3 regions of the Carnobacterium viridans genome follow, and region 3 is predicted to be linked to each of the others. Evidence: a T-box and tRNA genes for the amino acid it is inferred to sense, from the RefSeq annotation. Region 3 holds a T-box; the other regions hold tRNA genes.

Region 1 (8,141 bases), 190 kb from region 3:
CTATTGATATATTAAAGTAATAGTTGTAATATAAATGTAATGAAAACGCTAAAAACTAGTCTTTAGTGTTTTCATTTAAAAGCTATTTAACCGTTGATAACAGAAAGTATAAAACAGTTTGTTTATAAAGGAGAGCACAACTATGTGTGGATTTGTTGGGTATATTTCTAATACAGAAAATACAATACAAAAAACAATTGAGAACACGATTGATCAAATGAATAAAATGATTGTACATAGAGGGCCAGATGAAGAAGGCTATTATAGCGATGATACGATTGCGTTAGGTTTTAGAAGATTAAGTATTATCGATATTGAAAAAGGACATCAACCATTGTCTTATGAAGATGAACGCTATTGGATTATCTTTAACGGTGAAATTTATAATTATATAGAATTAAGAAAAGAACTAAGTGTTCAAGGCTATGCGTTTAAAACGGATAGTGACACAGAAGTCATCATTGCAGCTTATTCAGCATACAAAGAAAAAGTAGTGGATAAATTAAGAGGAATGTTTGCATTTGTGATTTGGGATAAAGTAGAAAAAGTGTTCTTTGGAGCTCGTGATCATTTTGGAATCAAACCTTTTTATTACGCAGTAGAAGATCAAGGTTTGTATGTAGCTTCTGAAAAAAAAGCTATTCTAAAAGTGGTTCAAGATCGACAATTAGATCAAATTGCATTACAAAATTATTTAACCTTTCAGTATGTTCCAGGATCAGAAACGATGCACCAAGCGATTAAGGAACTTCCACCAGGTCATTTTATGACAAAGAAGATAAATGAAACTGTAAAAATTACTAGATATTGGCAAGCAGATTTTTTACCTAGTAATAAATCAGAAGAACTAGTTGCAAAGGAAATTAGAACAAGCTTATGGGATTCTGTTGAAAAACACATGAGATCTGATGTTACAGTTGGTTCCTTCTTATCAGGAGGAATTGATTCGTCAATCATTGTAGCGATGGCACGTGAGTTTAATCCTAAACTTAAGACATTATCCGTTGGATTTGAAAGAGATGGATACAATGAAATTAACTTAGCTGAAGAAACGGCAGAAGAGTTAAAAGTAGAAAACTTTAGTCACACGATTACTGCAGAAGAATTTATGGCTGAATTTCCACGTTTTATTTGGCATATGGATGACCCTTTGGCTGATCCTGCAGCTATGCCACAATTCTTTTTGTCAGAATTAGCTCGAAAGCATGTAAAAGTTGCGTTATCAGGCGAAGGAGCGGATGAATTATTTGGGGGATATGGTATTTATAACGAACCGCATGCATTGAGAATGTTCAATCGCAATGGTAAAGTTACTAATCAAGTTATCCATCAGTTAGCCCGGCTAATGCCCGAGGGAGTAAAAGGAAAAAGTTTTCTTCTTAGAGGAACCATTCCGCTAGAGCACCGGTATGTAGGAAATGCAAAGATTTTTGACGAACGTGAAAAAAATAACTTATTAACTAATTATAATCCTAACCATCCTTTTCAGAACGTAACAGAACCGATTTATCAACAAACAATTGGCTATCATCCAGTAGATAGAATGCAATTGATTGATATTAATACGTGGTTAAGTGGAGATTTACTTTTAAATGCAGATAGAACCACAATGGCTCATTCATTAGAATTGAGAACGCCGTTTTTAGATAAAGAAGTATTTAAGGTTGCTAGAGAAATACCTGCACATTTAAGGCTTGCTCATGGAACGACTAAATATATTTTAAGAAAAGCAGTTGAAGGAATTGTTCCAGAAAATGTTATTTACCGTAAAAAATTAGGTTTTCCAGTTCCAATCCGTCATTGGTTAAAAGATGAAATGTATGATTGGGCATTGACGATTATACGGGAATCTCAAACAGAACATATCTTGAATAAAGGTTATATTGAAGACCTTTTAATCAATCATCGCATAGGTAAGATAGACTATTCACGCAAAATATGGACAGCTTTAACTTTTATGGTTTGGCACCGTATTTATGTCGAAGAATCACAAGAATTTTTGACTGAACCCCTCAGCGTTATTGTACAGCATTAATCAAAAGTTAAAACTAAATAAAATCAAAAACAGAACCTTATTCAAGCAAGGTTCTGTTTTTGATTTTCTCAGTTTTGATAAAATTTAAAATAGAAAGAAAAATAGCTCTTCTTTCTATTTTAAAAATATTGATTTTCTCTTTATTGATGTAAAATGATCCTAGAGAGATTTGAACTCCCGACCTAACGTTTAGGAAACGTTTGCTCTATCCACCTGAGCTATAGGACCGTATGAACACAGTCTCTATTTTCTCACAGTTTAAAATAAATGTCTAGGTTTAAAATGAAAGCTCAAATTTGTATCATTGATGACCTAAGTTAGTCGTTTTCAGTTACAAAATTGGACAGTGGCAATTGAAAAATACTACGATCTAAAACAAAGATATCTGTCAGTTGTTGTGCCATTTCAGTAGTAGAAGAAGCGTAGTTTGTTTCATCCCATTCAACTAAGTAACCGTAAACTCCATTAGCGATATAAGCACCAAGAGGTTTTTGCGATTTTAAAGAATATTGAACAGTGGAGAAAAAGCTTTCGTTCAAAAATTTTTTTAACACAGCAGAAAATTGCAATTGGAAGTTTAGGAAACCAACAGAATGAATAGCTAAATGAAAATAATTACGGTGTTCACAGATAAATACAAAGAGGGCATCTGATAAAGGAATGGTTTTTAAATTAGAATAACAGATATCTCGGTAGTTATCTTCCAACATAATCGTTAGATGATCTAGAAATTGATCTAGTATCTCTTTTAAAATATCTTCTTTATAGGCATAATGTTTATAAAATGTTCCTCTATTAACGCCGGCTTTATTGACAATTTCAGTAATTGAAATCGTCTTAAAATCGCGTTCATTCAATAAGCTGATGAACGTTTCAGATATAGCCTTTTTGCTACGCATAAAGCGAATATCGACTACTTCTTTTTGTGACATAAGGTTTCCTCCTGAAATTAGCGTGCTGTTTATGTGATTTACATATAAAAGATAGTTAAATGGTGCTATGTATGATTATTAGTATACAGTAAAAAAATCTTTAAAAGATAAAGTGAAAGAATTAATAAGTGAACAATTGGTGACAACCCAACAATTTGTCATTAAATGTTCAAGAAATTGCTAATATAAATAGCGATATTGTGCCTAAAAAAAATTTTTGAACGATTCAAAAAAAGATGGCTGTCAAATGAAGGAAAAAAGTACATAAAAATAAAAAAACATGTGCTATAATAAGGTTGACTAAACAAATCATTTATTATTTTTTGAGGAGTGAGAAATTAAAGATGGGTATAAGGGATCTAGTAAAAAAATGGATAGGAATTCACACTAACGAAGTAGGGTCAACAGATGTTGCAGTCATGGAAAGAAGTGAAAACGTTTTTTTTGCTGCCGATGAAGAAATGATTCAACCTCTAAACTATGAAGTTTATTATAAGATGATCGATCAAGAAGTCGAATTGACCAGCACTATTTTATCGTCTCAATACGATGAAGGATTAGCCAGCGATGTTGTAAAAGTAGAAATAGATGGAATCCCAGTTTTTATCGAACGGAATGAGCTGGACTTTAAACCGCATCAATTGTCACTAATGCATTATGTAGGGGGAGAAATTCAGTTTCAACTCATCAGTATAAATGAAAAAGAAGGTTCGATGCTAGGCTCAGTAAAAAAAATAAGAGAAAAAGAATTTGATTTACTACATAAAGAATTGAAAGAGGGAAAAATAGTCGAAGCTAAATTAACCAAGCATTTGCGTTATGGGGCTTACTTTTTAATTGGAAATACCTCTGTTCAGATGTTGAATAAAGATTTTGCTGAAGATCATACTACGATTGGGGATGTCTTAACTATAGGAGATACAATTAAAGTAAGGTTTAACCGGATTACGGAAAATAAAAATTTAAGAGTAGAGCCTATTGTGAAATACAAAAATGAAGTTTCCGTTTCTTTAGAGGATATGGAAGCCAATCAAGTTGTGCTAGGAACTGTTAGAAACATTAAAAAATGGGGTATCTTTGTAAGAATTGCACCAAATTTAGATGCATTATGCTCTATTCCGACACATTTAGAAGTAAGAGAAGGCGATAAAGTTTCCTTCAGAATCACACAAGTCTTAAAAGAAGACAAACGGGTCCGAGGAAAAATTGTTCGTTTGGTAAAAAAAGAGTAATGGATAACAGTATAAATACAAAAAACGACTAGACAAGTGCCTAGTCGTTTTTTGTGAGTCTCAACATTAAGCCCAGTCGCCATTACGGAAAACAGGAACAGTACTACCATCTTTGCGGATACCATCCACATCCATTTTGTCAGAACCAATCATGAAGTCAACATGAATCGTTGAACGATTTAAGCCGGCAGCTTTTAATTCTTCTTCTGACATTTCTGTCCCACCAATCAAACTAAAAGCGTAAGCAGAGCCTAAAGCCAAATGGTTGGAGGCATTTTCATCGAATAAAGTATTAAAAAATACGATACCGGATTGAGAAATAGGAGAAGGATCAGGAACTAAAGCTACTTCACCTAAACGTGCAGAACCTTCGTCTGTCGCAACTAAATTCTTCAAAACTTCTTCGCCTTGTTCAGCAGTAACATTTACGACTTTACCGTCTTTAAATGTGAATTCCATGTTCAAAATCGTGTTACCAGCATAGCTTAATGGCTTAGTGCTACGAACTACGCCGTCAACGCGATTAGCGTCAGGAGCAGTGAAGACTTCTTCAGTGGGCATATTTGCCATGAAACGTTCGCCACGAACGTTATCACTACCGGCACCTTCCCAACGATGACCTTCAGGTAAACCAACCGTTAAATCAGTACCAGGAGCTGTGTAGTGCAAAGCTACAAATTGTTCTTTATTTAATTCATCAGCTTTTTCATTCAACGTGATATCTTTTTTAGCCCAAGATGCAACAGGATCAGCGTCATAAAGATTAACCGCTTTAAAGATAGCATCCCATAATGCATCAACTTGTTCTTCTTCAGTTGGTAAATTAGGGAAGACTTTAGCTGCCCATTTAGCACCAGCAGCTGCAGCCACTGTCCAACTCACTTTATTCGCTTGAGTTGCTTTACGTTGTTCACTTAAAGCTTTCCCGGCTGCAGATTGATAAGCAGCGATTTTATCGCTGTCTACACCAGATAATGCATCTGGATCTGAGGAACGGACGCTGATGCGGCTAGCTCCCTTAGCAATTTGATCTAATGATTCGTCAATTTTATATTGTGGAATAGCCGTTAAACGATCTTGAGGTGTCCCAATAAATTGTTCACGGTTCACGACATCATCTGCCCATTTCACAATTACTTCTGTAGCGCCTAAAGCATAAGCTTCTTTGGTAATTAAACGAGCTAAGGGTGCTTGATCTACATCGATTTGCAAGACAACCGTGTGTCCTTCTGTCACATTTATACCCGATTTAACGAGCAAATGAGCGTATTTTTGTAAATTTTCTTCAAAGTTTGGCAATACCATATTTTTCCTCCTAATAATACAAAATGAGGTTGGAACAAAAGAAACTAGAAGCAAGCAACTATACTTTTCGTTCGTTTGGTTTCAAACTCTTACGTACTAATAATAGCACACGAAAGAAAGAGAAACAATTTCCTGAATAATTTTATTAGAATGATAAATAAAAATAGATTGACAATAGATAACTATCGTGTCTCGAACGCTTTTTTAAAGTAACTAAATAGCTAGACCAATTTAATAGAACAAACACATAGTGTACAAGTGTTTGTTTTTGCAGTACAAAAGAGTTCTCTTTTAATCACAATAGTGATAGAATAAATTAAGGATTATTGGAGAGAGAATCCGAACAAACAGGTACAGTATTGTTTTTTGACACACGTTTTAAACGAATGCTGTTTAACACTGAACTCAATTTCTAGATGAGATTAGTCAGTTAATCGCAAAGATAGACACAAAGAAAAAAGTCAAAAACTGTTGGTTGTAGATGTTGAAATATTCGGAAATAGATTATAAAGTCTCCTAATTATTGGTAAATGATGCAAAAGAGGTGAACTGAGATGGCTAGAAAGAAAACAATTTTAAAATCACAAATTCTTGAAACAGCTTATCAAGTTGTTAAAACAGAAGGATTTGAAGGTTTTACAGCACGTAATATTGCAAAAAAAATGGATTGCTCAACGCAGCCGATCTATCTAGAGTTTAAAAATATGGATGACTTAAAACACGAACTCGTTGTGAAAATAAAAAACTACATCGATGAGACTATTTATACTAAAGAACGCACAGAAGATCCTTTGCTCAATATGTGTTTGAACTATGTCTATTTTGCAAAAGAAGAACCTGTCTTTTTCAAAGCACTCTTCTTTGAGTCACAACTGGATACAGATCAAATGCATGATATTTCATTGGATAAAATGATGGAAGTTTTTAAACAAAACGAAGGAACAAAAGATTTATCTAAAGCTGAAAAAAAGAAACTATTCAAAAACATTTGGATCACAGTTCATGGCACAGCGGTGTTAGTTGCACAAGGGTTCTTGAAGTTCCACGAAAAAGACGTAACCGATTATATCAATCAAGTATTAGTACAACATGTGCCAAGTTATAAAGCATAAAAAACAGTTGTATAGCAGATAGTGTTGATAGAACAAACTAAAATTTCTTCTGGAATAGACAGTTTTGCTTGTGGAGAGCCATGGGAACGTCTGAAGTTGCTGTATTCTAGAACGTGTTTCAAAAAGCAGTCCTGACGTCCACTTCACGAATAATGCTCGATGGTCGTTGACCATACTGCGCTTATTCGCTCCAGTGATTCAGGTCTAAACGCTTTTAGTCACACTCCCAATGAAGCATTAACGCTTTATAATTCGCATTGAATCCAATGCATGGCTACAAGCAAACCTTATTCCTCCAGAAATAACTTCTAACCAATTTAACTAAGCTATCAACACTAAAAAATATAGACTAAAAAACTTCCTCGCCATTATGACGAGGAAGTTTTTTTATGTTAGAGACTCTGCTTTTTCTACTAATGCTTTAGCAAAAGCTTTTAGCTGTTCGATATCTTCTTCATTAGCATCTAAGTCAACTTTGACACTTTCAGCACCTTCTACAGCACCGATTGAAGCTAATTTATTGGAAAAATCAATTACTGATTGGCAAAATTTTTCATAAAAGTGATCACCTGATCCGAACGTACCAAAAACTTTGCCTGTTAAATCAATTTCACTCAGTTCTTCATAGAAATCAACGAACTCATCCGGTAAATTCGCATCGCTTCCATAAGTATAGGTACCAATGATACAGATATCGACATCCAATAAATCTTCCGGTTCAGCTTGCATACATTCAACTGTTTCAACATCCACACCTAAATCTTTTAACGCTTCGTCTACAATATCTGCGCACTCTGCTGTGTTGCCCGTTAAACTTGCAAAGACAATTAAAGCTTTGGTCATTTATCTATCATCCTTTTCTACACGTGTGTACTTTCTTAACAGAGTATACCAAAGGTAAGGCAAGTTCTGCAATAAAAGAAACGACTGTATTTAGTAAATAGCGAATCAATTACGCATTAATTTTTCGTAAAGAGACATTGTTTCACTGTAAAAACGATCAAGTGAAAATTGAGTAGAAGCCAATTGATAGAGTCGTTCGCCTTTAGCTTCTAATGTATGATTTTCCCACTCAGAATAGGCCTCATTTAGAGCCATTGTTAGCGCCTCTATGGAATCGGCAGGAACACACCAGCCATAGCTTTTATCTGGCACTAAGAGAGCGACATCACCGACATCCGTAGCGATAAAAGGCACTTTTTGGTTTGCCGATTCAAGTAGAACCATCGGAAAACCTTCATTTGAAGAAGCTAAGGCAGTGATATCCGAGTGAGCAATCGTTTCTTCCACTTGTGGTTTGTTTAAAAAGCCTAAAAAGTGAACATTTTCTTGCATACCCAACTGCTGTACCTTTTTTTCAAGCGTATCTCTCAATTCTCCATCGCCAACTAAGTTTAAAGAGAAATTAGTGAAACCAGCAACATGTAGACTATCCAGTAAATATTCATGTCTTTTAATTGGATGCAAGCGAGCCACACAAGTCAAGGTGAACTTGTCATTTGTCATTAGCGGTTTAGGTGTATCC
Region 2 (8,141 bases), 1.4 Mb from region 3:
ATTTTAAATGGTTTAAAATTAAAAGAAGCAGATGTAACAGCCATTGTGACTGTTGCTGATGATGGAGGAAGCAGCGGAACGTTAAGAAATTATGCCAATATCGTTCCGCCAGGAGATATTCGAAATGTGCTGATTTCACTTTCTAATATCCCGCCTGTTCAAAAAGGAATTTTCCAATATCGATTTGATACAAATGATAACTTTTTAGCAGGACATTCAATTGGGAATCTGATCATTGCGGCCATGTCTGAAATGAGAGGGAGTATTTTTGAAGCCATTCAATTATTGTCTAAAATGATGTTAGTGGATGGACATGTTTACCCAGCAGCAGAAGAACCGTTAACACTGCATGCTATTTTTGAAGATGGGTCTAAAATTTCAGGCGAATCAAAAATTGCCAAAGAAAGAAAAAAAATAGAACGTGTCTATGTAACAACAGTAGAAGATAATCATAAAGCTAAAGCTTCTAGAAAAGTCATTGCAGCTATTCATGATGCTGATATGGTCGTTTTAGGACCTGGAAGCTTGTTCACGAGTATTTTACCCAACTTAATGATCGGTGATTTAGGGGAAGCAGTCAAAGAGACTAAAGCAAAAGTTGTTTACATTTGCAATATCATGACTCAACTTGGCGAAACCGAAAATTTTACGGATGCTGATCACATATGCGTGCTGCATCAACACTTAGAAAAAAAATTCATTGATACAGTTTTAGTCAATATTGGGGAAGTTCCAGAAAATTATATGGATGCCGAACGCTATAATGAGTATTTAGTACAAGTAGCTCATAACTTTAAAGGATTAGCTGAGGAAGTTCCTTCCATTATATCGGATGATTTCCTTGAATTAAGAGACCAAGGAGTCTTTCATAATGGGACAAAAGTTGTGGATGAATTATTTAAATTGGCTTTTGACAATAGACGGTTGGAAAAAAGAAATGCTTATTAACTAAATAAAGAATAGAAAGGAGGTTACTTTATGTCTTATGCTTCAGAAGTAAAAAAAGAATTAACTCAATTAGAAGTTCATAGAGAACACGCCAAAGCTGAATTAGCAGCTTTGATTCGCATGAATGGAACAGTTGGGTTAGTAGATAAAAAATTTATTTTGAACGTACAAACTGAAAATGCAGCTATCGCAAGAAGAATCTATGTGTTGCTGAAAGATCATTTTGATGTTGAAAGTGAATTATTGGTTCGGCGGAAAATGAAATTAAAGAAAAATAATGTATATATTGTTCGGTTAAAACAAGGTACTAAGGAAGTGCTCTCAGATTTATCTATTATGGAAGGGATGTCTTTTCATAGTCATGTTTCAGATGAAGTAATGATGAATACTCAAAAAGTAAAATCGTATTTACGAGGCGCTTTTTTAGCAGGAGGATCCGTGAACAACCCAGAAACTAGTCGTTACCATCTTGAGATTCATTCAAGTTATGAAGAACATAATGATGATATTTGTCAAATGATGAATCAATTCGATATGAATGCACGTACATTAGAAAGACGCAATGGGTATATTACTTATTTGAAAGAAGCAGAAAAAATTGCAGATTTTTTAGCGTTGATTGGCGCAACAAGCGGTATGCTTAAGTTTGAAGATGTACGAATTATCAGAGATATGAGGAATTCAGTAAATCGTTTGGTCAATTGTGAAAATGCCAATTTAAATAAGACGATTGATGCGGCAAGTAAACAAATTGAAAGCATTAAATTTATCGATGAGATGATTGGATTAGATAAAATTCCAACAAAACTAAGAGAAATCGCGCTTGTGCGTTTAGAATACCCAGAAGTAACGCTAAAAGAATTAGGAGAAATGATCCCTAGCGGAACGATTAGTAAGTCAGGAATCAACCATCGCTTGCGCAAGTTGAATGAGATGGCAGAAAACTTAAGAACTAAGGAACGTACAAGATCCTTTGTAGGCAATTAAAAAGAGGAATAGATAAAGATATGCAAGAAATATCGCGGTTCGAAGAGAACTGTAGACTTCGTCAGTCTATAAATTCTCCTTGTTTTTTCATTATAACTGGGCTACACTGTAATAGTTGGTATTTTGACGATCGTCAGAATAGGACAGCTTCTTAAATAAGTTCGTTTGAGTATAGCAGTCCCCTTAGTGTAATGGATATCACGCAAGATTCCGATTCTTGAAATGGGGGTTCGATTCCCTCAGGGGGCATTTAAGTATGCTAATGATGGTGGGATAACAAAACTTGAAATGTGTGTCGTATCATTACCACATACGGTTGAAGAGAATACATGTAAAATTCAGACCCGAATTTCGTGGGAATACTTACGATTTTTGGATCTTTTTTTCTATCTCATTTGTTCTATGTTATTTTTTGGATTTTCAGTGACTTGAAGTTTTAATAAAATTGCTAATCGATTTTTAGAAGCGGAACGAAAAGGTAGAGCATCTAAAGGAAACGAATTGGACTTATTTTACAAATGGCTGTATAATTCCAACTGTTAAAAAACCATTATTAAAAGGCTATATAGTTAGTGTATATCATTTGGGTGAAAGTATAAGCTGATAGCCCGTTATGGAAGGATCGATTATTGAAAATGAAAGAAAATTTTTGGCAAGATTTGCCACGTCCGTTTTTTATATTGGCACCGATGGAAGATGTAACGGATGTCGTGTTTCGCCATGTAGTAAGTGCAGCAGGCAAACCAGATGTATTTTTTACAGAGTTCACAAATGCTGTTAGTTATTGTCATCCAGAAGGACGTGATAGTGTCCGTGGTCGTTTAACATTTACTGAGGACGAACAACCGATGGTAGCTCATATATGGGGAGACGAACCAAAACACTTCCGCCAAATGAGCATTGGTATGGCAGAACAAGGTTTTAAAGGAATCGATATTAATATGGGCTGTCCGGTACCGAATGTAGCAGGTAAAGGAAAAGGTAGTGGCCTTATTCGCCGAGCTGCAGTTGCTGCAGATTTAATCCAAGCAGCAAAAGCAGGAGGGCTACCGGTAAGTGTCAAGACCCGATTAGGTTATACAACTATCGATGAATGGCGTGATTGGTTGACACACGTTTTTGAACAAGATATTGCCAATCTTTCTATCCATTTACGAACAAGAAAAGAAATGAGTAAAGGCGACGCACACTGGGAAATGATTTCAGAAATCAAAAAATTACGTGACGAAATTGCACCTCAAACACTTTTGACAATCAATGGAGACATTCCGGATCGCGAAACTGGGTTGAAGCTGGTTGAAGAATATGGTGTGGATGGTGTTATGATTGGGCGAGGTATTTTTCACAACCCTTATGCGTTTGAAAAAGAACCAAAAGAGCACAGCAGCCAAGAATTGCTGAATTTGTTTAGATTGCACTTAGATCTTTTTGATAAATATACCGTTGATGAACCTCGTGCATTCAGACCACTTCGCCGCTTTTTTAAAATCTATGTTCGTGGTATTCGTGGAGCAAGTGACTTAAGAGTGCAGTTGATGGAAACAGAAACAACTAATGAAGCTCGCGTATTACTTGATGAATTTGAAGAAAAAAATCAGGATATCTTAGGAGAATAAAAGAATATCACTCATTAAAAGTATCTTTTTTGTGATGGATAAAAGAAAAAATAAGTCATAACTATCTGTAAGCTTTTAATTTTTTGAATAAACTATTTATGTTATAATTATTTTATTCAAAATGATTGAATTTTATTAAAGATTTAAAGATTATTTTTGTGATTAGAGGATAAATTCTAATCACTTTTTTTTCAAAGTTAGCAAACGAAAAAAATTGACCTTTTTTGACCAATGGAGTAAAATACACTTAGTAACTCATAGTGTGAATCATTTAGTTACGCTATAAAAGAAATGAACAATTGAGGAGGAAACAAATTATGAATTTAGTCCCTACAGTAATCGAACAGTCATCTAGAGGTGAACGTGCCTATGACATTTATTCGCGTCTTTTAAAAGACCGCATTATTATGTTAAGTGGTCCAGTAGACGATGATCTAGCAAATGCTGTAATCGCTCAGCTGTTATTTTTAGATGCACAAGACTCTGAAAAAGATATTTATATTTATATTAATTCTCCAGGTGGCAGTGTAACTGCTGGTTTAGCGATTTTTGATACAATGAACTTTATCAAAGCAGATGTACAAACTATCGCAATGGGAATGGCGGCTTCAATGGGTAGTTTCTTATTGACAGCTGGTACAAAAGGAAAACGTTATGCGTTGCCGAATGCTGAAATCATGATTCACCAACCATCGGGCGGATCTCAAGGGCAAGCTACGGAAATTGAAATTGCTGCTCGTCACATCCTTAACACACGTGAACGCTTGAATAAAATTTTATCAGATCGTACAGGACAACCAATAGAAGTCATTCAACGTGATACAGATCGTGATAATTATATGTCTGCAGAAGATGCGAAGGCTTATGGTTTGATTGATGAAATCATGGAAAATAGCTCAGCTTTAAGCTAAAACGTTTAGATGAGATTCGTCTAGCTAAGTATTTCAATTGAAGAGTAAAGAAAAAAGAGATTGGAGCAACGCTTTAGTCTCTTTTTTTTGCTCCATTGGTCAGTAGGAAAACTAAATAAGTCAAATCCATTTAATTGATTCAATATTATCTGTATAATGAAATCATTAAGTAAATAAAGGAGGATATTTAATGGATATTAGCAACATTAAAACAGACAAAGTGAATACAACCCATGGAATTAAAATTGGAAGTGATGATGCTCCAGTTAAGGTAATCGAATTTATTAACTTAAAGTGCCCCTATTGTAAAATGTGGTATGAAGATTCAAAAGATGTACTAAACGAATATGTTTCTGCTGGGAAAGTGCAACGAATCATTAAACATTTTGATAAAGAAAAACCGAGTTTGAAAAAAGGGAATATCGTGCACCGTTATTTAGATTATTCAAACCCTGAAAAAGCGCTTAAAGACATTGATTTCTTTTTTGCTCACCAAGAAGAGTGGGGATATTTAGAATCGTTTGATGCTATAGCTGCTTATGTAGTTGAGAAAAGAAATTTATCCATACAGTCAAATGAATCAGTAGCTCAAGAAATTATTCAAGAAGCAAACCAAGCAAATGTTGTATTTGTACCAACCGTGTTTATTGATGAAGAGATTTTCGATGAACATATTACGCAACAAGAACTTAAAAACTTGATTGAAGCACGCCTTTAAGAAATCGCTTGTAAAAAAACAGGTCTTTTACACAATTTTAATGAAAAACTTATAAACATAACAGTTGAAAGATGAATAGATAACTGGTACAATTATTGTTGTGAGAGATGGCAATAGTGCTTCGTTTAGTGCAGTTGTTGAATGATAAGAAAACAAGTACAGGAAACTGAAAGTTTGATTTTCATTTTTGATTCTCTTGTTTTTTTAAGTAACAATGGTCGCTGAACGACTGACGCGGTCACAAAACGACCAGATGGAAAGAGGTCGCTTATGCAAAATGTATTATCTGTTATCGAAGAAGTCATTCCAGATATCATGTATAAACTTCAGAATCGTTACCAAATTTTGCGCAATGTTTTTTTATTAGGTCCAGTTGGAAGAAGAGTCGTATCTGAACGTATGGGAATTACAGAACGTGTTTTACGTACAGAATCAGAAGGCTTAAAGAAACAAGGATTGATAAAAACTTCAAAAATGGGCATGGAGCTGACTGAAAAAGGCGAAGCCGTTTATCACCAACTAGATCAGTTAATGGGACAACTGTTGGGGATGAAAGAGAAAGAGAAAAAACTCGCTTCTTATTTGGAGATTGAACACTGTGTAATTATTTCTGGTGATGTAGATGAACAGTCGAAATTACATGAAGAGATGGGCCGTGCTGCAGTAGAAGCATTAGACTTTTTACTTCCAGAAGGCACTAATATTATTGCTGTTATGGGTGGTACTACTATGGCAGAAGTGGCAAATCAAATGAATGAAACTCTTTCACGCAAAAGAAAGTTAATGTTTGTTCCTGCCAGAGGTGGATTAGGAGAATCGGTCGATATTCAAGCCAATTCTATTAGTGCTTTAATGGCACAAAAAACGGGTGGCGAAAACCGTGTTCTTTATGTTCCGGAACAAGTAAGCGTAGAAACTTATAAACCGCTATTACAAGAACCGGGAATAAAAAAAACACTCAAGTTGGTTGATGATGCGAATTGTGTTCTATATGGCATCGGAGACGCTAAGCTTATGGCAGAACGCAGAGGGATGAATGAAGAAGTTCTAGCTCTGATTGAAACTAAAGCAGCAGTTGGGGAAGCGTATGGAGAATTTTACAATCAGTCTGGTGGAGTGGTGTACAAAATACCACGCATTGGTTTGCAATCTGATAAATTAGCAGATATTGCTAGTGTGATGGTAGTAGCTGGTGGTAAGTCCAAAGCAAAAGCAATTGAGGCTCATATTAAAAAAGCACCACGTCATACGTGGCTCATCACAGATGAGGGTGCTGCTAACGAGATTTTAACAGGGATAACCCTTTAAAATAAATATATTGCATGATTCCTAAAGGAGGAAATCTATTTATGACAGTTAAAGTAGGTATCAACGGTTTTGGACGTATTGGACGTCTTGCATTCCGTCGTATTCAAGAATTAGAAGGTATTGAAGTCGTAGCAGTTAACGACTTAACAGATCCAAAAATGTTAGCTCACTTATTAAAATATGATACAACACAAGGACGTTTCAACGGTGACGTTGAAGTTAAAGATGGCGCATTTACTGTTAATGGTAAAGACGTTAAAGTTTTAAGCAACCGCAACCCAGAAGAACTTCCATGGGGAGAGCTTGGAGTTGAAATCGTATTAGAATGTACTGGTTTCTTCACTACTCAAGAAGCTGCTGAATTACACATCAAAGCAGGAGCTAAAAAAGTTGTTATTTCTGCACCAGCTACTGGTAACATGAAAACAATCGTTTACAATGTAAACCACGAAACTCTTGACGGTTCTGAAACAGTTATCTCAGGTGCTTCTTGTACTACTAACTGTTTAGCTCCTATGGCTCAAGTATTAAATGACAAATTTGGTATCGAATTAGGATTAATGACAACTATCCACGCTTACACAGGTGACCAAAATACATTAGATGCTCCACATCCAAAAGGCGACTTCCGTCGTGCTCGTGCTGCAGCAGCTAATATTATTCCTAACACAACTGGTGCTGCTAAAGCAATCGGTGAAGTATTACCAGAATTAAAAGGTAAATTAGATGGAGCTGCACAACGTGTTCCTGTTGCTGCTGGTTCATTAACTGAATTACAAACAGTATTAAGAACAAAAGTAACTGCTGAAGAAGTAGATGCAGCAATGAAAGCAGCTGCTAACGAATCTTACGGATATACTGAAGATGCAATCGTTTCTTCTGATATCTTAGGAATGTCATTCGGTTCATTATACGATGCAACACAAACGAAAGTTATCACTGTTGGTGACAAACAAATCGTTAAAACTGTTGCTTGGTATGACAACGAAATGTCATATACTTCACAATTAATTCGTACTTTAGAATACTTTGCTAAATTAGGTTAATCTTTAACGAGAAACTTAAATTAGGATAGAGAATAGTAAAAAGCGGGGAGGCAGCGCGCTTCCTCGCTTTTCTTTTTTCAAAGATTAGTATTTACACATAATCGCTCTTTAGAGGAGGAACCTTAATGGTAAAAAAAGTTGTAACTGATTTAGACCTTAATGGTAAAAAAGTTTTAGTACGTGCAGACTTCAACGTTCCAATGAAAGACGGAGTTATTACTAATGACAACCGTATTCAAGCAGCATTGCCGACTATTCAACACGTGATCGAACAAGGTGGAAAAGTTATCTTATTCTCTCACTTAGGCAAAGTAAAAACTGAAGAAGATAAAGAAGGCAAAAGTCTTCGTCCAGTCGCTGAGCGTTTAAGCGAATTATTAGGAAAAGACGTTACATTTGTACCTGAAACACGCGGCGAAAAATTAGAAAGTGCTATTGACGGCTTAAATGCTGGTGATGTATTAGTATTTGAAAACACGCGTTTTGAAGATATTGATGGTAAAAAAGAAAGCAAAAACGATCCTGAACTTGGCAAATACTGGGCAAGCTTAGGCGACGTTTTCGTTAATGATGCATTTGGTACGGCTCACCGTGCACATGCTTCAAA
Region 3 (8,141 bases):
AAATATGAAGGATTCGTTACTTAAATATATTTTAGCTGGCAATGTGTCTCATTATTTTACTGTTTAAGAAGAACTTTCCTACCATTTTAAACCAGTAATTCGTCATTTTTTGTGTACTATTGTATACTATTGATTGAACCAATTAAATTTTCTAGGTAGAACTCTTACTTTTTAAAAGAAAGAATCAACGAATGATTGATTCTAAAAGCGGAAACCAGTACAATAGTTTTAGAAAAGATGAACGTCTTTGTTCTAGAAGAGGGGTATAAAGATAGATGACAACTGAACAGAATGTTTTATTTACAATCTTTGGAGGAACCGGAGATTTAGCAAAGAGAAAATTGTATCCATCTCTTTATCGCTTATATAAAAAAGGATTTTTGAAAGAACATTTTGCTGTGATTGGAACCGCTAGAAGAGAATGGACAAATGATTATTATCGAGAAATTATCAAAGAAACGATAAGTGACCTAGTTATTTCCGAAGAAACTGCAACTGAGTTTGCCAGCCACTTCTACTATCAGTCACATAATGTTAATGATGCGGAACATTACGTTAACTTAAAAAAATTAGCCGAAGAATTAGATGACAGTTATCAAATCAATGGCAATCGTTTATTTTATTTAGCTATGTCTCCTAACTTTTTTGGCACGATCACTCAACAATTAAACCAACAAGGATTGGTATCAACTAATGGATTCAATCGTTTGATTATTGAAAAACCGTTTGGTCATGACTATGAGAGTGCTTCTATTTTAAATGAACAACTCCGAGAGGTATTTGATGAAAATCAAATTTTCCGTATAGATCATTATCTTGGCAAAGAAATGGTACAAAATATATCTACTGTACGCTTTGCAAATAACATGATTGAGTCTATGTGGAATAATCGCTACATCGATAATATTCAAATCACGTTAAGCGAATCTTTAGGCGTTGAAGAACGTGGTGGTTATTATGATAAAAGCGGTGCTTTAAGAGATATGGTACAAAATCATATCTTGCAAATTGTCTCTCTTTTGGCAATGGAGCCCCCTGCAAAACTTACAGACATAGATATTCGCAATGAAAAAATTAAAGCGTTACGAGCTGTTCGCCTTTTCAACCCTGAAGAAGTGAAAGAAAATTTTGTTCGTGCTCAATATGATGTTGGCACGAACAACGATAGTTTATTGAATAAGTACCAAAATGAATTGAATGTTGCAGAAGACTCTCAAACAGAAACATTTGTTGCAGGTAAAGTTCTGATTGATACATTCCGTTGGAAAGGTGTTCCCTTCTATATTCGAACAGGTAAACGAATGGCCGAAAAAGGTACCCAAATCAATGTTGTCTTTAAAAATGTTCCTTTAAACTTGTTTAGTGAAGATGTTGAAGAAGAATTGCCACCAAATGTACTGACCATTTTCATTCAACCAACTGAAGGTTTCTCTCTTCAATTAAATACTAAAAAGGCTGGTATTGGTTTAGAAACAGAAACCTTTGATCTTAAACATATCCATTCAGCTGAAACAGTTGCAAATAGTCCTGAAGCTTATGAAAAGCTGCTTTTTGATTGTTTAAATGGAGACGCAACGAACTTTACGCACTGGGATGAAGTAGCTTCTTCTTGGAAATTCGTTGATGTTATTCGTAATGAATGGGATCAAAATAAAACGGACCTTACAAGTTACCCAAGCGGTTCTATGGGTCCGACAGAAAGTGATGACCTGTTAGCAAAAGACGGCTTTAGCTGGTATTGGAATCCGGAAATACCTAAATAATCCTATCAACATAAGTAAAAAATAGACGAAAGCAGATTTTGCTTTCGTCTATTTTTAGGTTCAATAATTTTTAATGTAGCTAACTTAGCTACATTAATGATACGAAATTTCTAAAGGAATAAATTTTGCTTGTAGCCATGCATTGAATTCAATGCGAATTACAAGGTGTTGGAGCTTCATTGGGAGTGTGGCTAAAAGCGTTTAGACCTGAAACTTCTAACGCATACCTTATCTCTAAGCGACTAAAGCCGCGAGAGCTAGGGCAACTGGAGCGAATAAGCGCAGTATGTTCACTGACCATCGAGCATTAAATAGAAGCACTGTAGGCTTGCGCCTAAGTGTATCATGTCTGTACGTAGCTAAAGCAACTACAGCCATGACAAAGCGGACGTCAGGTTTGCTTTTTGAAACACGTTCTAAAATAGAGCAACTTCAGACGGTTCCATGGCTCTCCACAAGCAAAATCGTCCATTCCAGAAGAAATTTATTTTATTCAATCAATACTATTTGTTGAATTTCCATTTTTTATTATACTGGTCTAACGGATGTTTCTAACAATCTTTCTTGGTCATCAGGATCACTGCCATATCTTATTCCAGTTTCCAATGACTTAATTTGTTCCATCTCTTCAGTTGTTAAAGAAAAGTTGAATACATTACTATTTTCTAAAATACGATTGTCATGAACTGATTTTGGAATAACAACTTCTCCACGTTCTAAATGCCAGCGGATAATCACCTGTGCAGGAGTCTTGAAATATTTTTGACCGATTTCCAATAGGATTGGATGGTTTAGTAGGTCAGATTTCCCTTGGCCTAAAGGACCCCATGCTTCATGAATGATGCCATTTGCCTTCATGTATTCATGCAATTCATTCTGTGGAAATTCAGGATGTGTTTCAATTTGGTTGATCATTGGTTGCATCAACCCTTGATTTTTAAGTTCTTCGAGGTGATGAATTTGGAAGTTAGATACTCCAATAGCTTTGATTTTTCCTTCTTCATACAATTCAACAATGGCTTTCCAGGTTTCAACATATTTTGGAGCAGCCCAGTGAATTAAATACAAATCTAAATAATCAGTGTCTAAACGATCTAGACTTTCTTGAAATGCTGCTTTTGTTTGTTCATAACCTTGATCGTAATTCCATACTTTAGAAGTAATAAAAACCTCTTCTCTGTTGATCCCAGCTTCTTTTAATCCGCGAGCTAAATATTTTTCGTTGCCGTAAATTTTAGCTGTATCAAAATGACGGTAGCCTACTTCTACGGCGTATTTAACAGCATCTACTAATTCAGCTTCATTTTTCATTAAAAATAATCCTAAACCCAATTTAGGAATTTTAACTCCATTGTATAATTCAATACTTTCTACTAACGGTTCACCCATTTACTACACTTCCTTCGCTATCATTTTTACATTAATAAGTTTAAACCATTTTGAATGGAATTTACAAGCGAGACGAATCTAAGTCAACTTGTTCATAAAAAAAGTCTTTCATTTTTTCTCTTAACTTTTTAATGGCTCCAGCTTGATCGCTCTCTAAATTCAAAACTAGTAAAGGTTCATGCAAACTCATACGCAATAACATCCACCCAGCACCATACTGTCCAGAAGTGTTTACACGTACACCTTCTAAATTGGCAGGTTCAATTGACAGATCAGTTTCTTTCTCAATAAAACGACTGAAATCTTCCATAATCTTCTTACCAGTCACATGGATATCTTCTGGCAAAATTTTAAACCGTACTTCATCCGTTTCAACAGGTTGTTTTAAAGTTGTGATTAAATCTGAGAAGTCTTTTCCTTCTTTTTTCAAATTCGCATCGGCCATTAATATTTTTGCAACTAAGTATGCACCATCATCTAGAAAATAGTTTTCTTGAAGTGCTGCATGCCCGCTTGTCTCAATAGCCAAGCTGGTTTGGACGCCTTCTTTATTCAACTGAATCGCACGATTGATGACATTCCGATATCCTGTAATGTACCGATCTTGCTTGCCCCCTAGAGACGTGATAAACGTTTTCAGGTGTTCAGAAGTAGCTGAACTTGTCACAATTGTCGTATTTGGGTTTTCTCTTATTAAAATAGCTGAAATAACAGCAATTAAATTGTTACGGTTCAACGTGTCGCCTTTACGGTCCACTAAGGCTGAACGGTCAACATCTGTATCAAAAATAACACCCATATCTGCATTGTGTTGCAAAACAGCTGCTTGAATACTCTTCATCGCTTCTTTATTATCAGGATTTGGAATATGATTAGGAAAATGGCCATCTGGATCTAAATATTGGCTGCCACTGATATCAGCACCTAAGGGAATTAATACTTTTTCAGCAAAAAAACCTCCAGCTCCATTTCCTGCATCAACAACAATGTGGCGACCGGTTAACGGTTTTTCATAATGATTGCTATCATTAATTCCAATTCGAATTTTAGTTACCAAGTCTTTCGCATAATCATTCAGCAAAGGAGCTTTTGAAACTTTTCCTTGATTATTTTCCCAAGTAACATTTTCCCAGTTGGACTGTTGCAGAATAAAGTCGATATCTTCGTGTTCCGCACCGCCATCTTTTGTGAAAAATTTTAATCCATTATACTCAAATGGCAAATGACTAGCGGTTATCATAACAGCACCATCACATTTATATGAGTCATATTGTGTAGACATAAACATTGCAGGTGTGGTAGAAAGTCCTACATCTACAACATCTATTCCTGCATTATTCAATCCTTCTATGAAGACTGCTTTAATCCGTCCAGCTGATAATCGGCTGTCATGTCCTACAGAAACGATTACTGGCTTCTTTTCATCTTCTATAGCTAATTGCTTTACTTCTTTTAGCCATACAGCATATCCATAAGCAATTTTCTCAATGCTTTCATCTGTTAAGGTTATATCATGGTCTGACGTTTTCAAGGCTATCCCACGAATGTCAGATCCATTTTGTAGCGAAGCTAAATTAAATTCAGAATTCATGATTAATCCACTCCCTATAACATTTTAAAAATCACGCTTCGATCCATCTTTTTAAATACTCATGCATTTTTTTAGCATCTTCTTCATCTTTTGAAATAATTAAACAAGTGTCATTACCGCCTACAGTACCAACCATTTCTGGAAAATCAATGGCATCTAACAATGCAGCCACCACGTGCGCATTACCCGGTATAGTCATCAATACATTCGTAAACTGTACTTGGGTCAATCGAATCACAACATCTCCTAATGTAGATTGTAGCTTTTCCTCATTAGACATACGATTGTTTTGGAATATCGTATATTTAACGTTACCATTGGATGATGTTGTTTTAACTAAATGCATTTCTTTGATATCTCTTGAAATGGTTGCTTGTGTAGCCTCAACCCCTTCTTGTTTGAGATAATGCAACAACTCTTCTTGTGTAGCAATGTCGTGATTTGTGATAATTTGTTTGATTGCTAATTGTCGATTTGATTTTTTCATACTGCAAGGCCTCCTTCTAATTTAACGATTCTTCTTTTGTAGTATACCAAACAAATGATGTATACGCTTATATTTTGTGATATTTTTACAAAAAGGTGAATAAAAATTCTATTAACTAAAAAGAATGGTATTCTCTTAGACAATTTGCTATAATAAATAAAGTTCAACTATATCTGCTCTATGATGAAGAAAGTACTGTTAAGAAACATTTCAAGCGAGTTGGGATGGTGCAAGCCAACAATGTAAACTTTCAGGAAACGCACTTCGGAGGGAATAAAGCTGGTTTAAAATACAGTTCACTTGTATTCATCAGCTCATTCGGTTTTGTTTGCCGTTATCTAAAAACAAGTGGTTTCGTCATTGGACGAAGCAACAAGAGTGGTACCGCGGGAAAGCCTCGTCTCTTTTTTGATTAGCATAGAATCAAAATTGGGCGTTTTTTTTATGTCTAAAATACTAAATTCTGATCGTCAAAAGACGTTCACTTAGGAGGAAAAAAATGGATTATAAATTAGGTGTTGCACAAGCTTTAAAAGAACAAATTGGTGATGCATTACCAATTAAAAAAATCGTCGGTTTATTAGAAAATCCAAAATCTGCAGAACATGGTGATATTGCTTTCCCTGCCTTTGCTTTAGCAAAAGCTTTTCGCAAGGCACCTCAACAAATTGCAACTGAATTAGGGGAAACAGTTCATTCACCTATTGTTGAAAAAATTGAGGTTGTTGGACCTTATCTAAACTTCTTTTTAAATAAAAAGGAAGTTAGTGCTGCCGTATTAAAAGAGATCCTTGAAAAAGGCCCACACTACGGAGATGCTGATATCGGTGGAAACAGAAATGTTCCTATTGATATGTCCTCACCCAATATTGCCAAACCCATTTCAATGGGCCACTTACGCTCAACTGTTATCGGAAATGCGTTAGCAAATATTCTAACAAAAGTAGGTTTCAATCCTATTAAAATCAATCACCTTGGGGACTGGGGAACTCAATTTGGAAAATTGATCGTTGGTTACAAACTTTGGGGCAGCGAAGAAGCTGTAAAAAAAGATCCGATTGTCGAACTTTTACGCTTATATGTAAAATTCCATGAAGAAGCAGAAGAAAAACCTGAATTAGATGACGAAGCTCGTGAATGGTTTAAAAAATTAGAAGATGGCGATCAAGAAGCTCAGCAACTATGGAAATGGTTCCGTGAAGAATCTCTTAAAGAATTTAATCATGTCTACGAACGTTTAAACATTACTTTTGATTCTTTTAATGGTGAAGCTTTCTATAACGACAAAATGCAAGAAGTTATGGAATTACTAGAAGAAAAAAATGTATTGACCGTGAATGACGGTGCTACTATCGTCGATTTAGAAAAATACAACTTAAATCCAGCATTGATTAAAAAATCTGATGGCGCAACTTTGTACATCACGCGTGATTTAGCTGCAGCCATTTATCGTAAACGGACGTATGATTTTGCAATGTCTTTATATGTTGTTGGTAATGAACAAAGCAACCATTTCAAACAATTAAAAGCTGTATTAAAAGAAATGAGTTATGACTGGTCGGATAATATGCACCACATCCCATTCGGACTGATCACACAAGGCGGTAAAAAATTATCTACTCGTAAAGGAAAAATCGTTTTACTTGAGGAAGTTTTAGATGATGCTGTTGCTTCTGCACTCGAACAAATTGAAGAAAAAAATACAGATCTGCCAAATAAAGAAGTCATTGCTGACCAAGTTGGGATTGGTGCTGTTGTCTTCCATGATCTAAAAAATGATCGTTTAAATAATTTTGACTTTACTATCGAAGAAGTTGTTCGTTTTGAAGGAGAAACCGGTCCTTATGTGCAATACACAAGAGCCCGTGCAATGAGTATCTTAAGAAAGTCTGGGATTGCTGGAATCGATACAACTGTTGACTATCCTTTAGATGATGCTTATAGCTGGGAAATTATCAAATTACTAGAAAGCTACCCAGATGATGTTCAACGTGCTTATGAAAAATTTGAGCCTTCTGTTATTGCTAAACATGCTATCCATTTAGCTCAAGCATTCAATAAATACTATGCAAACAGTAAAGTACTTGCTGATGATGCTCAAAAACCTGCTCGTTTAGCTCTTGTTCAATCTGTTGCAACAATTTTGAAAGAAGATTTAAGATTATTAGGTGTTCAAGCACCCGATCAAATGTAATAGATACCAAAAAAGGCTCTATACTTTTTAGTTTTGATAGCTTAGTTAAATTAATGGCACGAAAATTCTGGAGGAATAGGGTTTGCTTGTAGCCATGCATTGAATTCAATGCGAATTATATAGCGTTAATGCTTTAGCAGTTATGCTATATTTGAGGCTTGAAAGCTCTGAAGACTATGAACTTTAGGCTTCAGGCGATTCCATGGCTTTCCACAAGCAAACCCGTCTATTCCAGAAGAATTTTTATTTTGTTCTATCCACACCATTTTGACGAAGAATCACAAAAAGGGATTAAGACAAAACGTCTTAATCCCTTTTTGTTGTTTATTTTTTTAGTCTTCATCCATCCAAGAGTTCGTTAATGTAATCTTTTGAGCAAATTGTTTATTGAATTCTCTTTTAATAAAGCGGTTTTTATTCCGCTCTTCGTATCCATTGCAGATAAACGATTCTTCTTCTGTCTCAGGTTCGATCAAAGGTACGATGGCTTTACTTTTATCGGTTTTAAAGGCTACAAATGTTAAAAAAGCTGTGACCGCTAAATATTGCTCTCCAGTAAGCAAATTCTCTCCGATAACTTTACAAAAAACTTCTACAGATGATTTTCCAACACCTGAAACAAAAGCTTCAATAGTAATCGCATCATTTCGTTGAATGGGATGCAAAAAATCTACTGAATCCGTTGAAGCTGTTACAGATTGCGATCGAGCGTGTCTG

What was found. A T-box is a leader RNA that pairs with one kind of tRNA and senses whether it is charged. The one in region 3 lies ahead of argS (arginine--tRNA ligase), so its partner is inferred to be a tRNA-Arg.
Region 1: it has a tRNA-Arg gene. The T-box ahead of argS (arginine--tRNA ligase) is inferred to sense a tRNA for this amino acid. The anticodon was not compared.
Region 2: it has a tRNA-Arg gene. The T-box ahead of argS (arginine--tRNA ligase) is inferred to sense a tRNA for this amino acid. The anticodon was not compared.

Annotation. Positions count from the first base shown of each region.
Region 1 is NZ_FNJW01000008.1:689,079-697,219, reverse strand. It holds gene asnB (asparagine synthase (glutamine-hydrolyzing)) at 143-2,035, shown strand; tRNA gene BLT48_RS04690 (tRNA-Arg) at 2,190-2,263, opposite strand; gene BLT48_RS04685 (TetR/AcrR family transcriptional regulator) at 2,353-2,967, opposite strand; gene BLT48_RS04680 (hypothetical protein) at 3,312-4,199, shown strand; gene BLT48_RS04675 (aminopeptidase) at 4,266-5,504, opposite strand; gene BLT48_RS04670 (TetR/AcrR family transcriptional regulator) at 6,059-6,616, shown strand; gene BLT48_RS04665 (flavodoxin) at 7,004-7,459, opposite strand; gene BLT48_RS04660 (glycosyltransferase) at 7,565-8,141, opposite strand, start outside.
Region 2 is NZ_FNJW01000008.1:1,921,171-1,929,311, forward strand. It holds gene mgfK (gluconeogenesis morphogenetic factor MgfK) at 1-948, shown strand, start outside; gene whiA (DNA-binding protein WhiA) at 979-1,935, shown strand; tRNA gene BLT48_RS10730 (tRNA-Arg) at 2,113-2,184, shown strand; gene BLT48_RS10735 (tRNA dihydrouridine synthase) at 2,571-3,551, shown strand; gene clpP (ATP-dependent Clp endopeptidase proteolytic subunit ClpP) at 3,869-4,462, shown strand; gene BLT48_RS10745 (DsbA family protein) at 4,653-5,180, shown strand; gene BLT48_RS10750 (sugar-binding transcriptional regulator) at 5,451-6,488, shown strand; gene gap (type I glyceraldehyde-3-phosphate dehydrogenase) at 6,530-7,534, shown strand; gene BLT48_RS10760 (phosphoglycerate kinase) at 7,660-8,141, shown strand, end outside.
Region 3 is NZ_FNJW01000008.1:499,029-507,169, forward strand. It holds gene zwf (glucose-6-phosphate dehydrogenase) at 276-1,763, shown strand; gene BLT48_RS03815 (aldo/keto reductase) at 2,292-3,152, opposite strand; gene BLT48_RS03820 (phosphohexomutase domain-containing protein) at 3,214-4,743, opposite strand; gene argR (arginine repressor) at 4,775-5,230, opposite strand; T-box leader at 5,402-5,638, shown strand; gene argS (arginine--tRNA ligase) at 5,730-7,424, shown strand; gene BLT48_RS03835 (acyl-CoA thioesterase) at 7,757-8,141, opposite strand, start outside.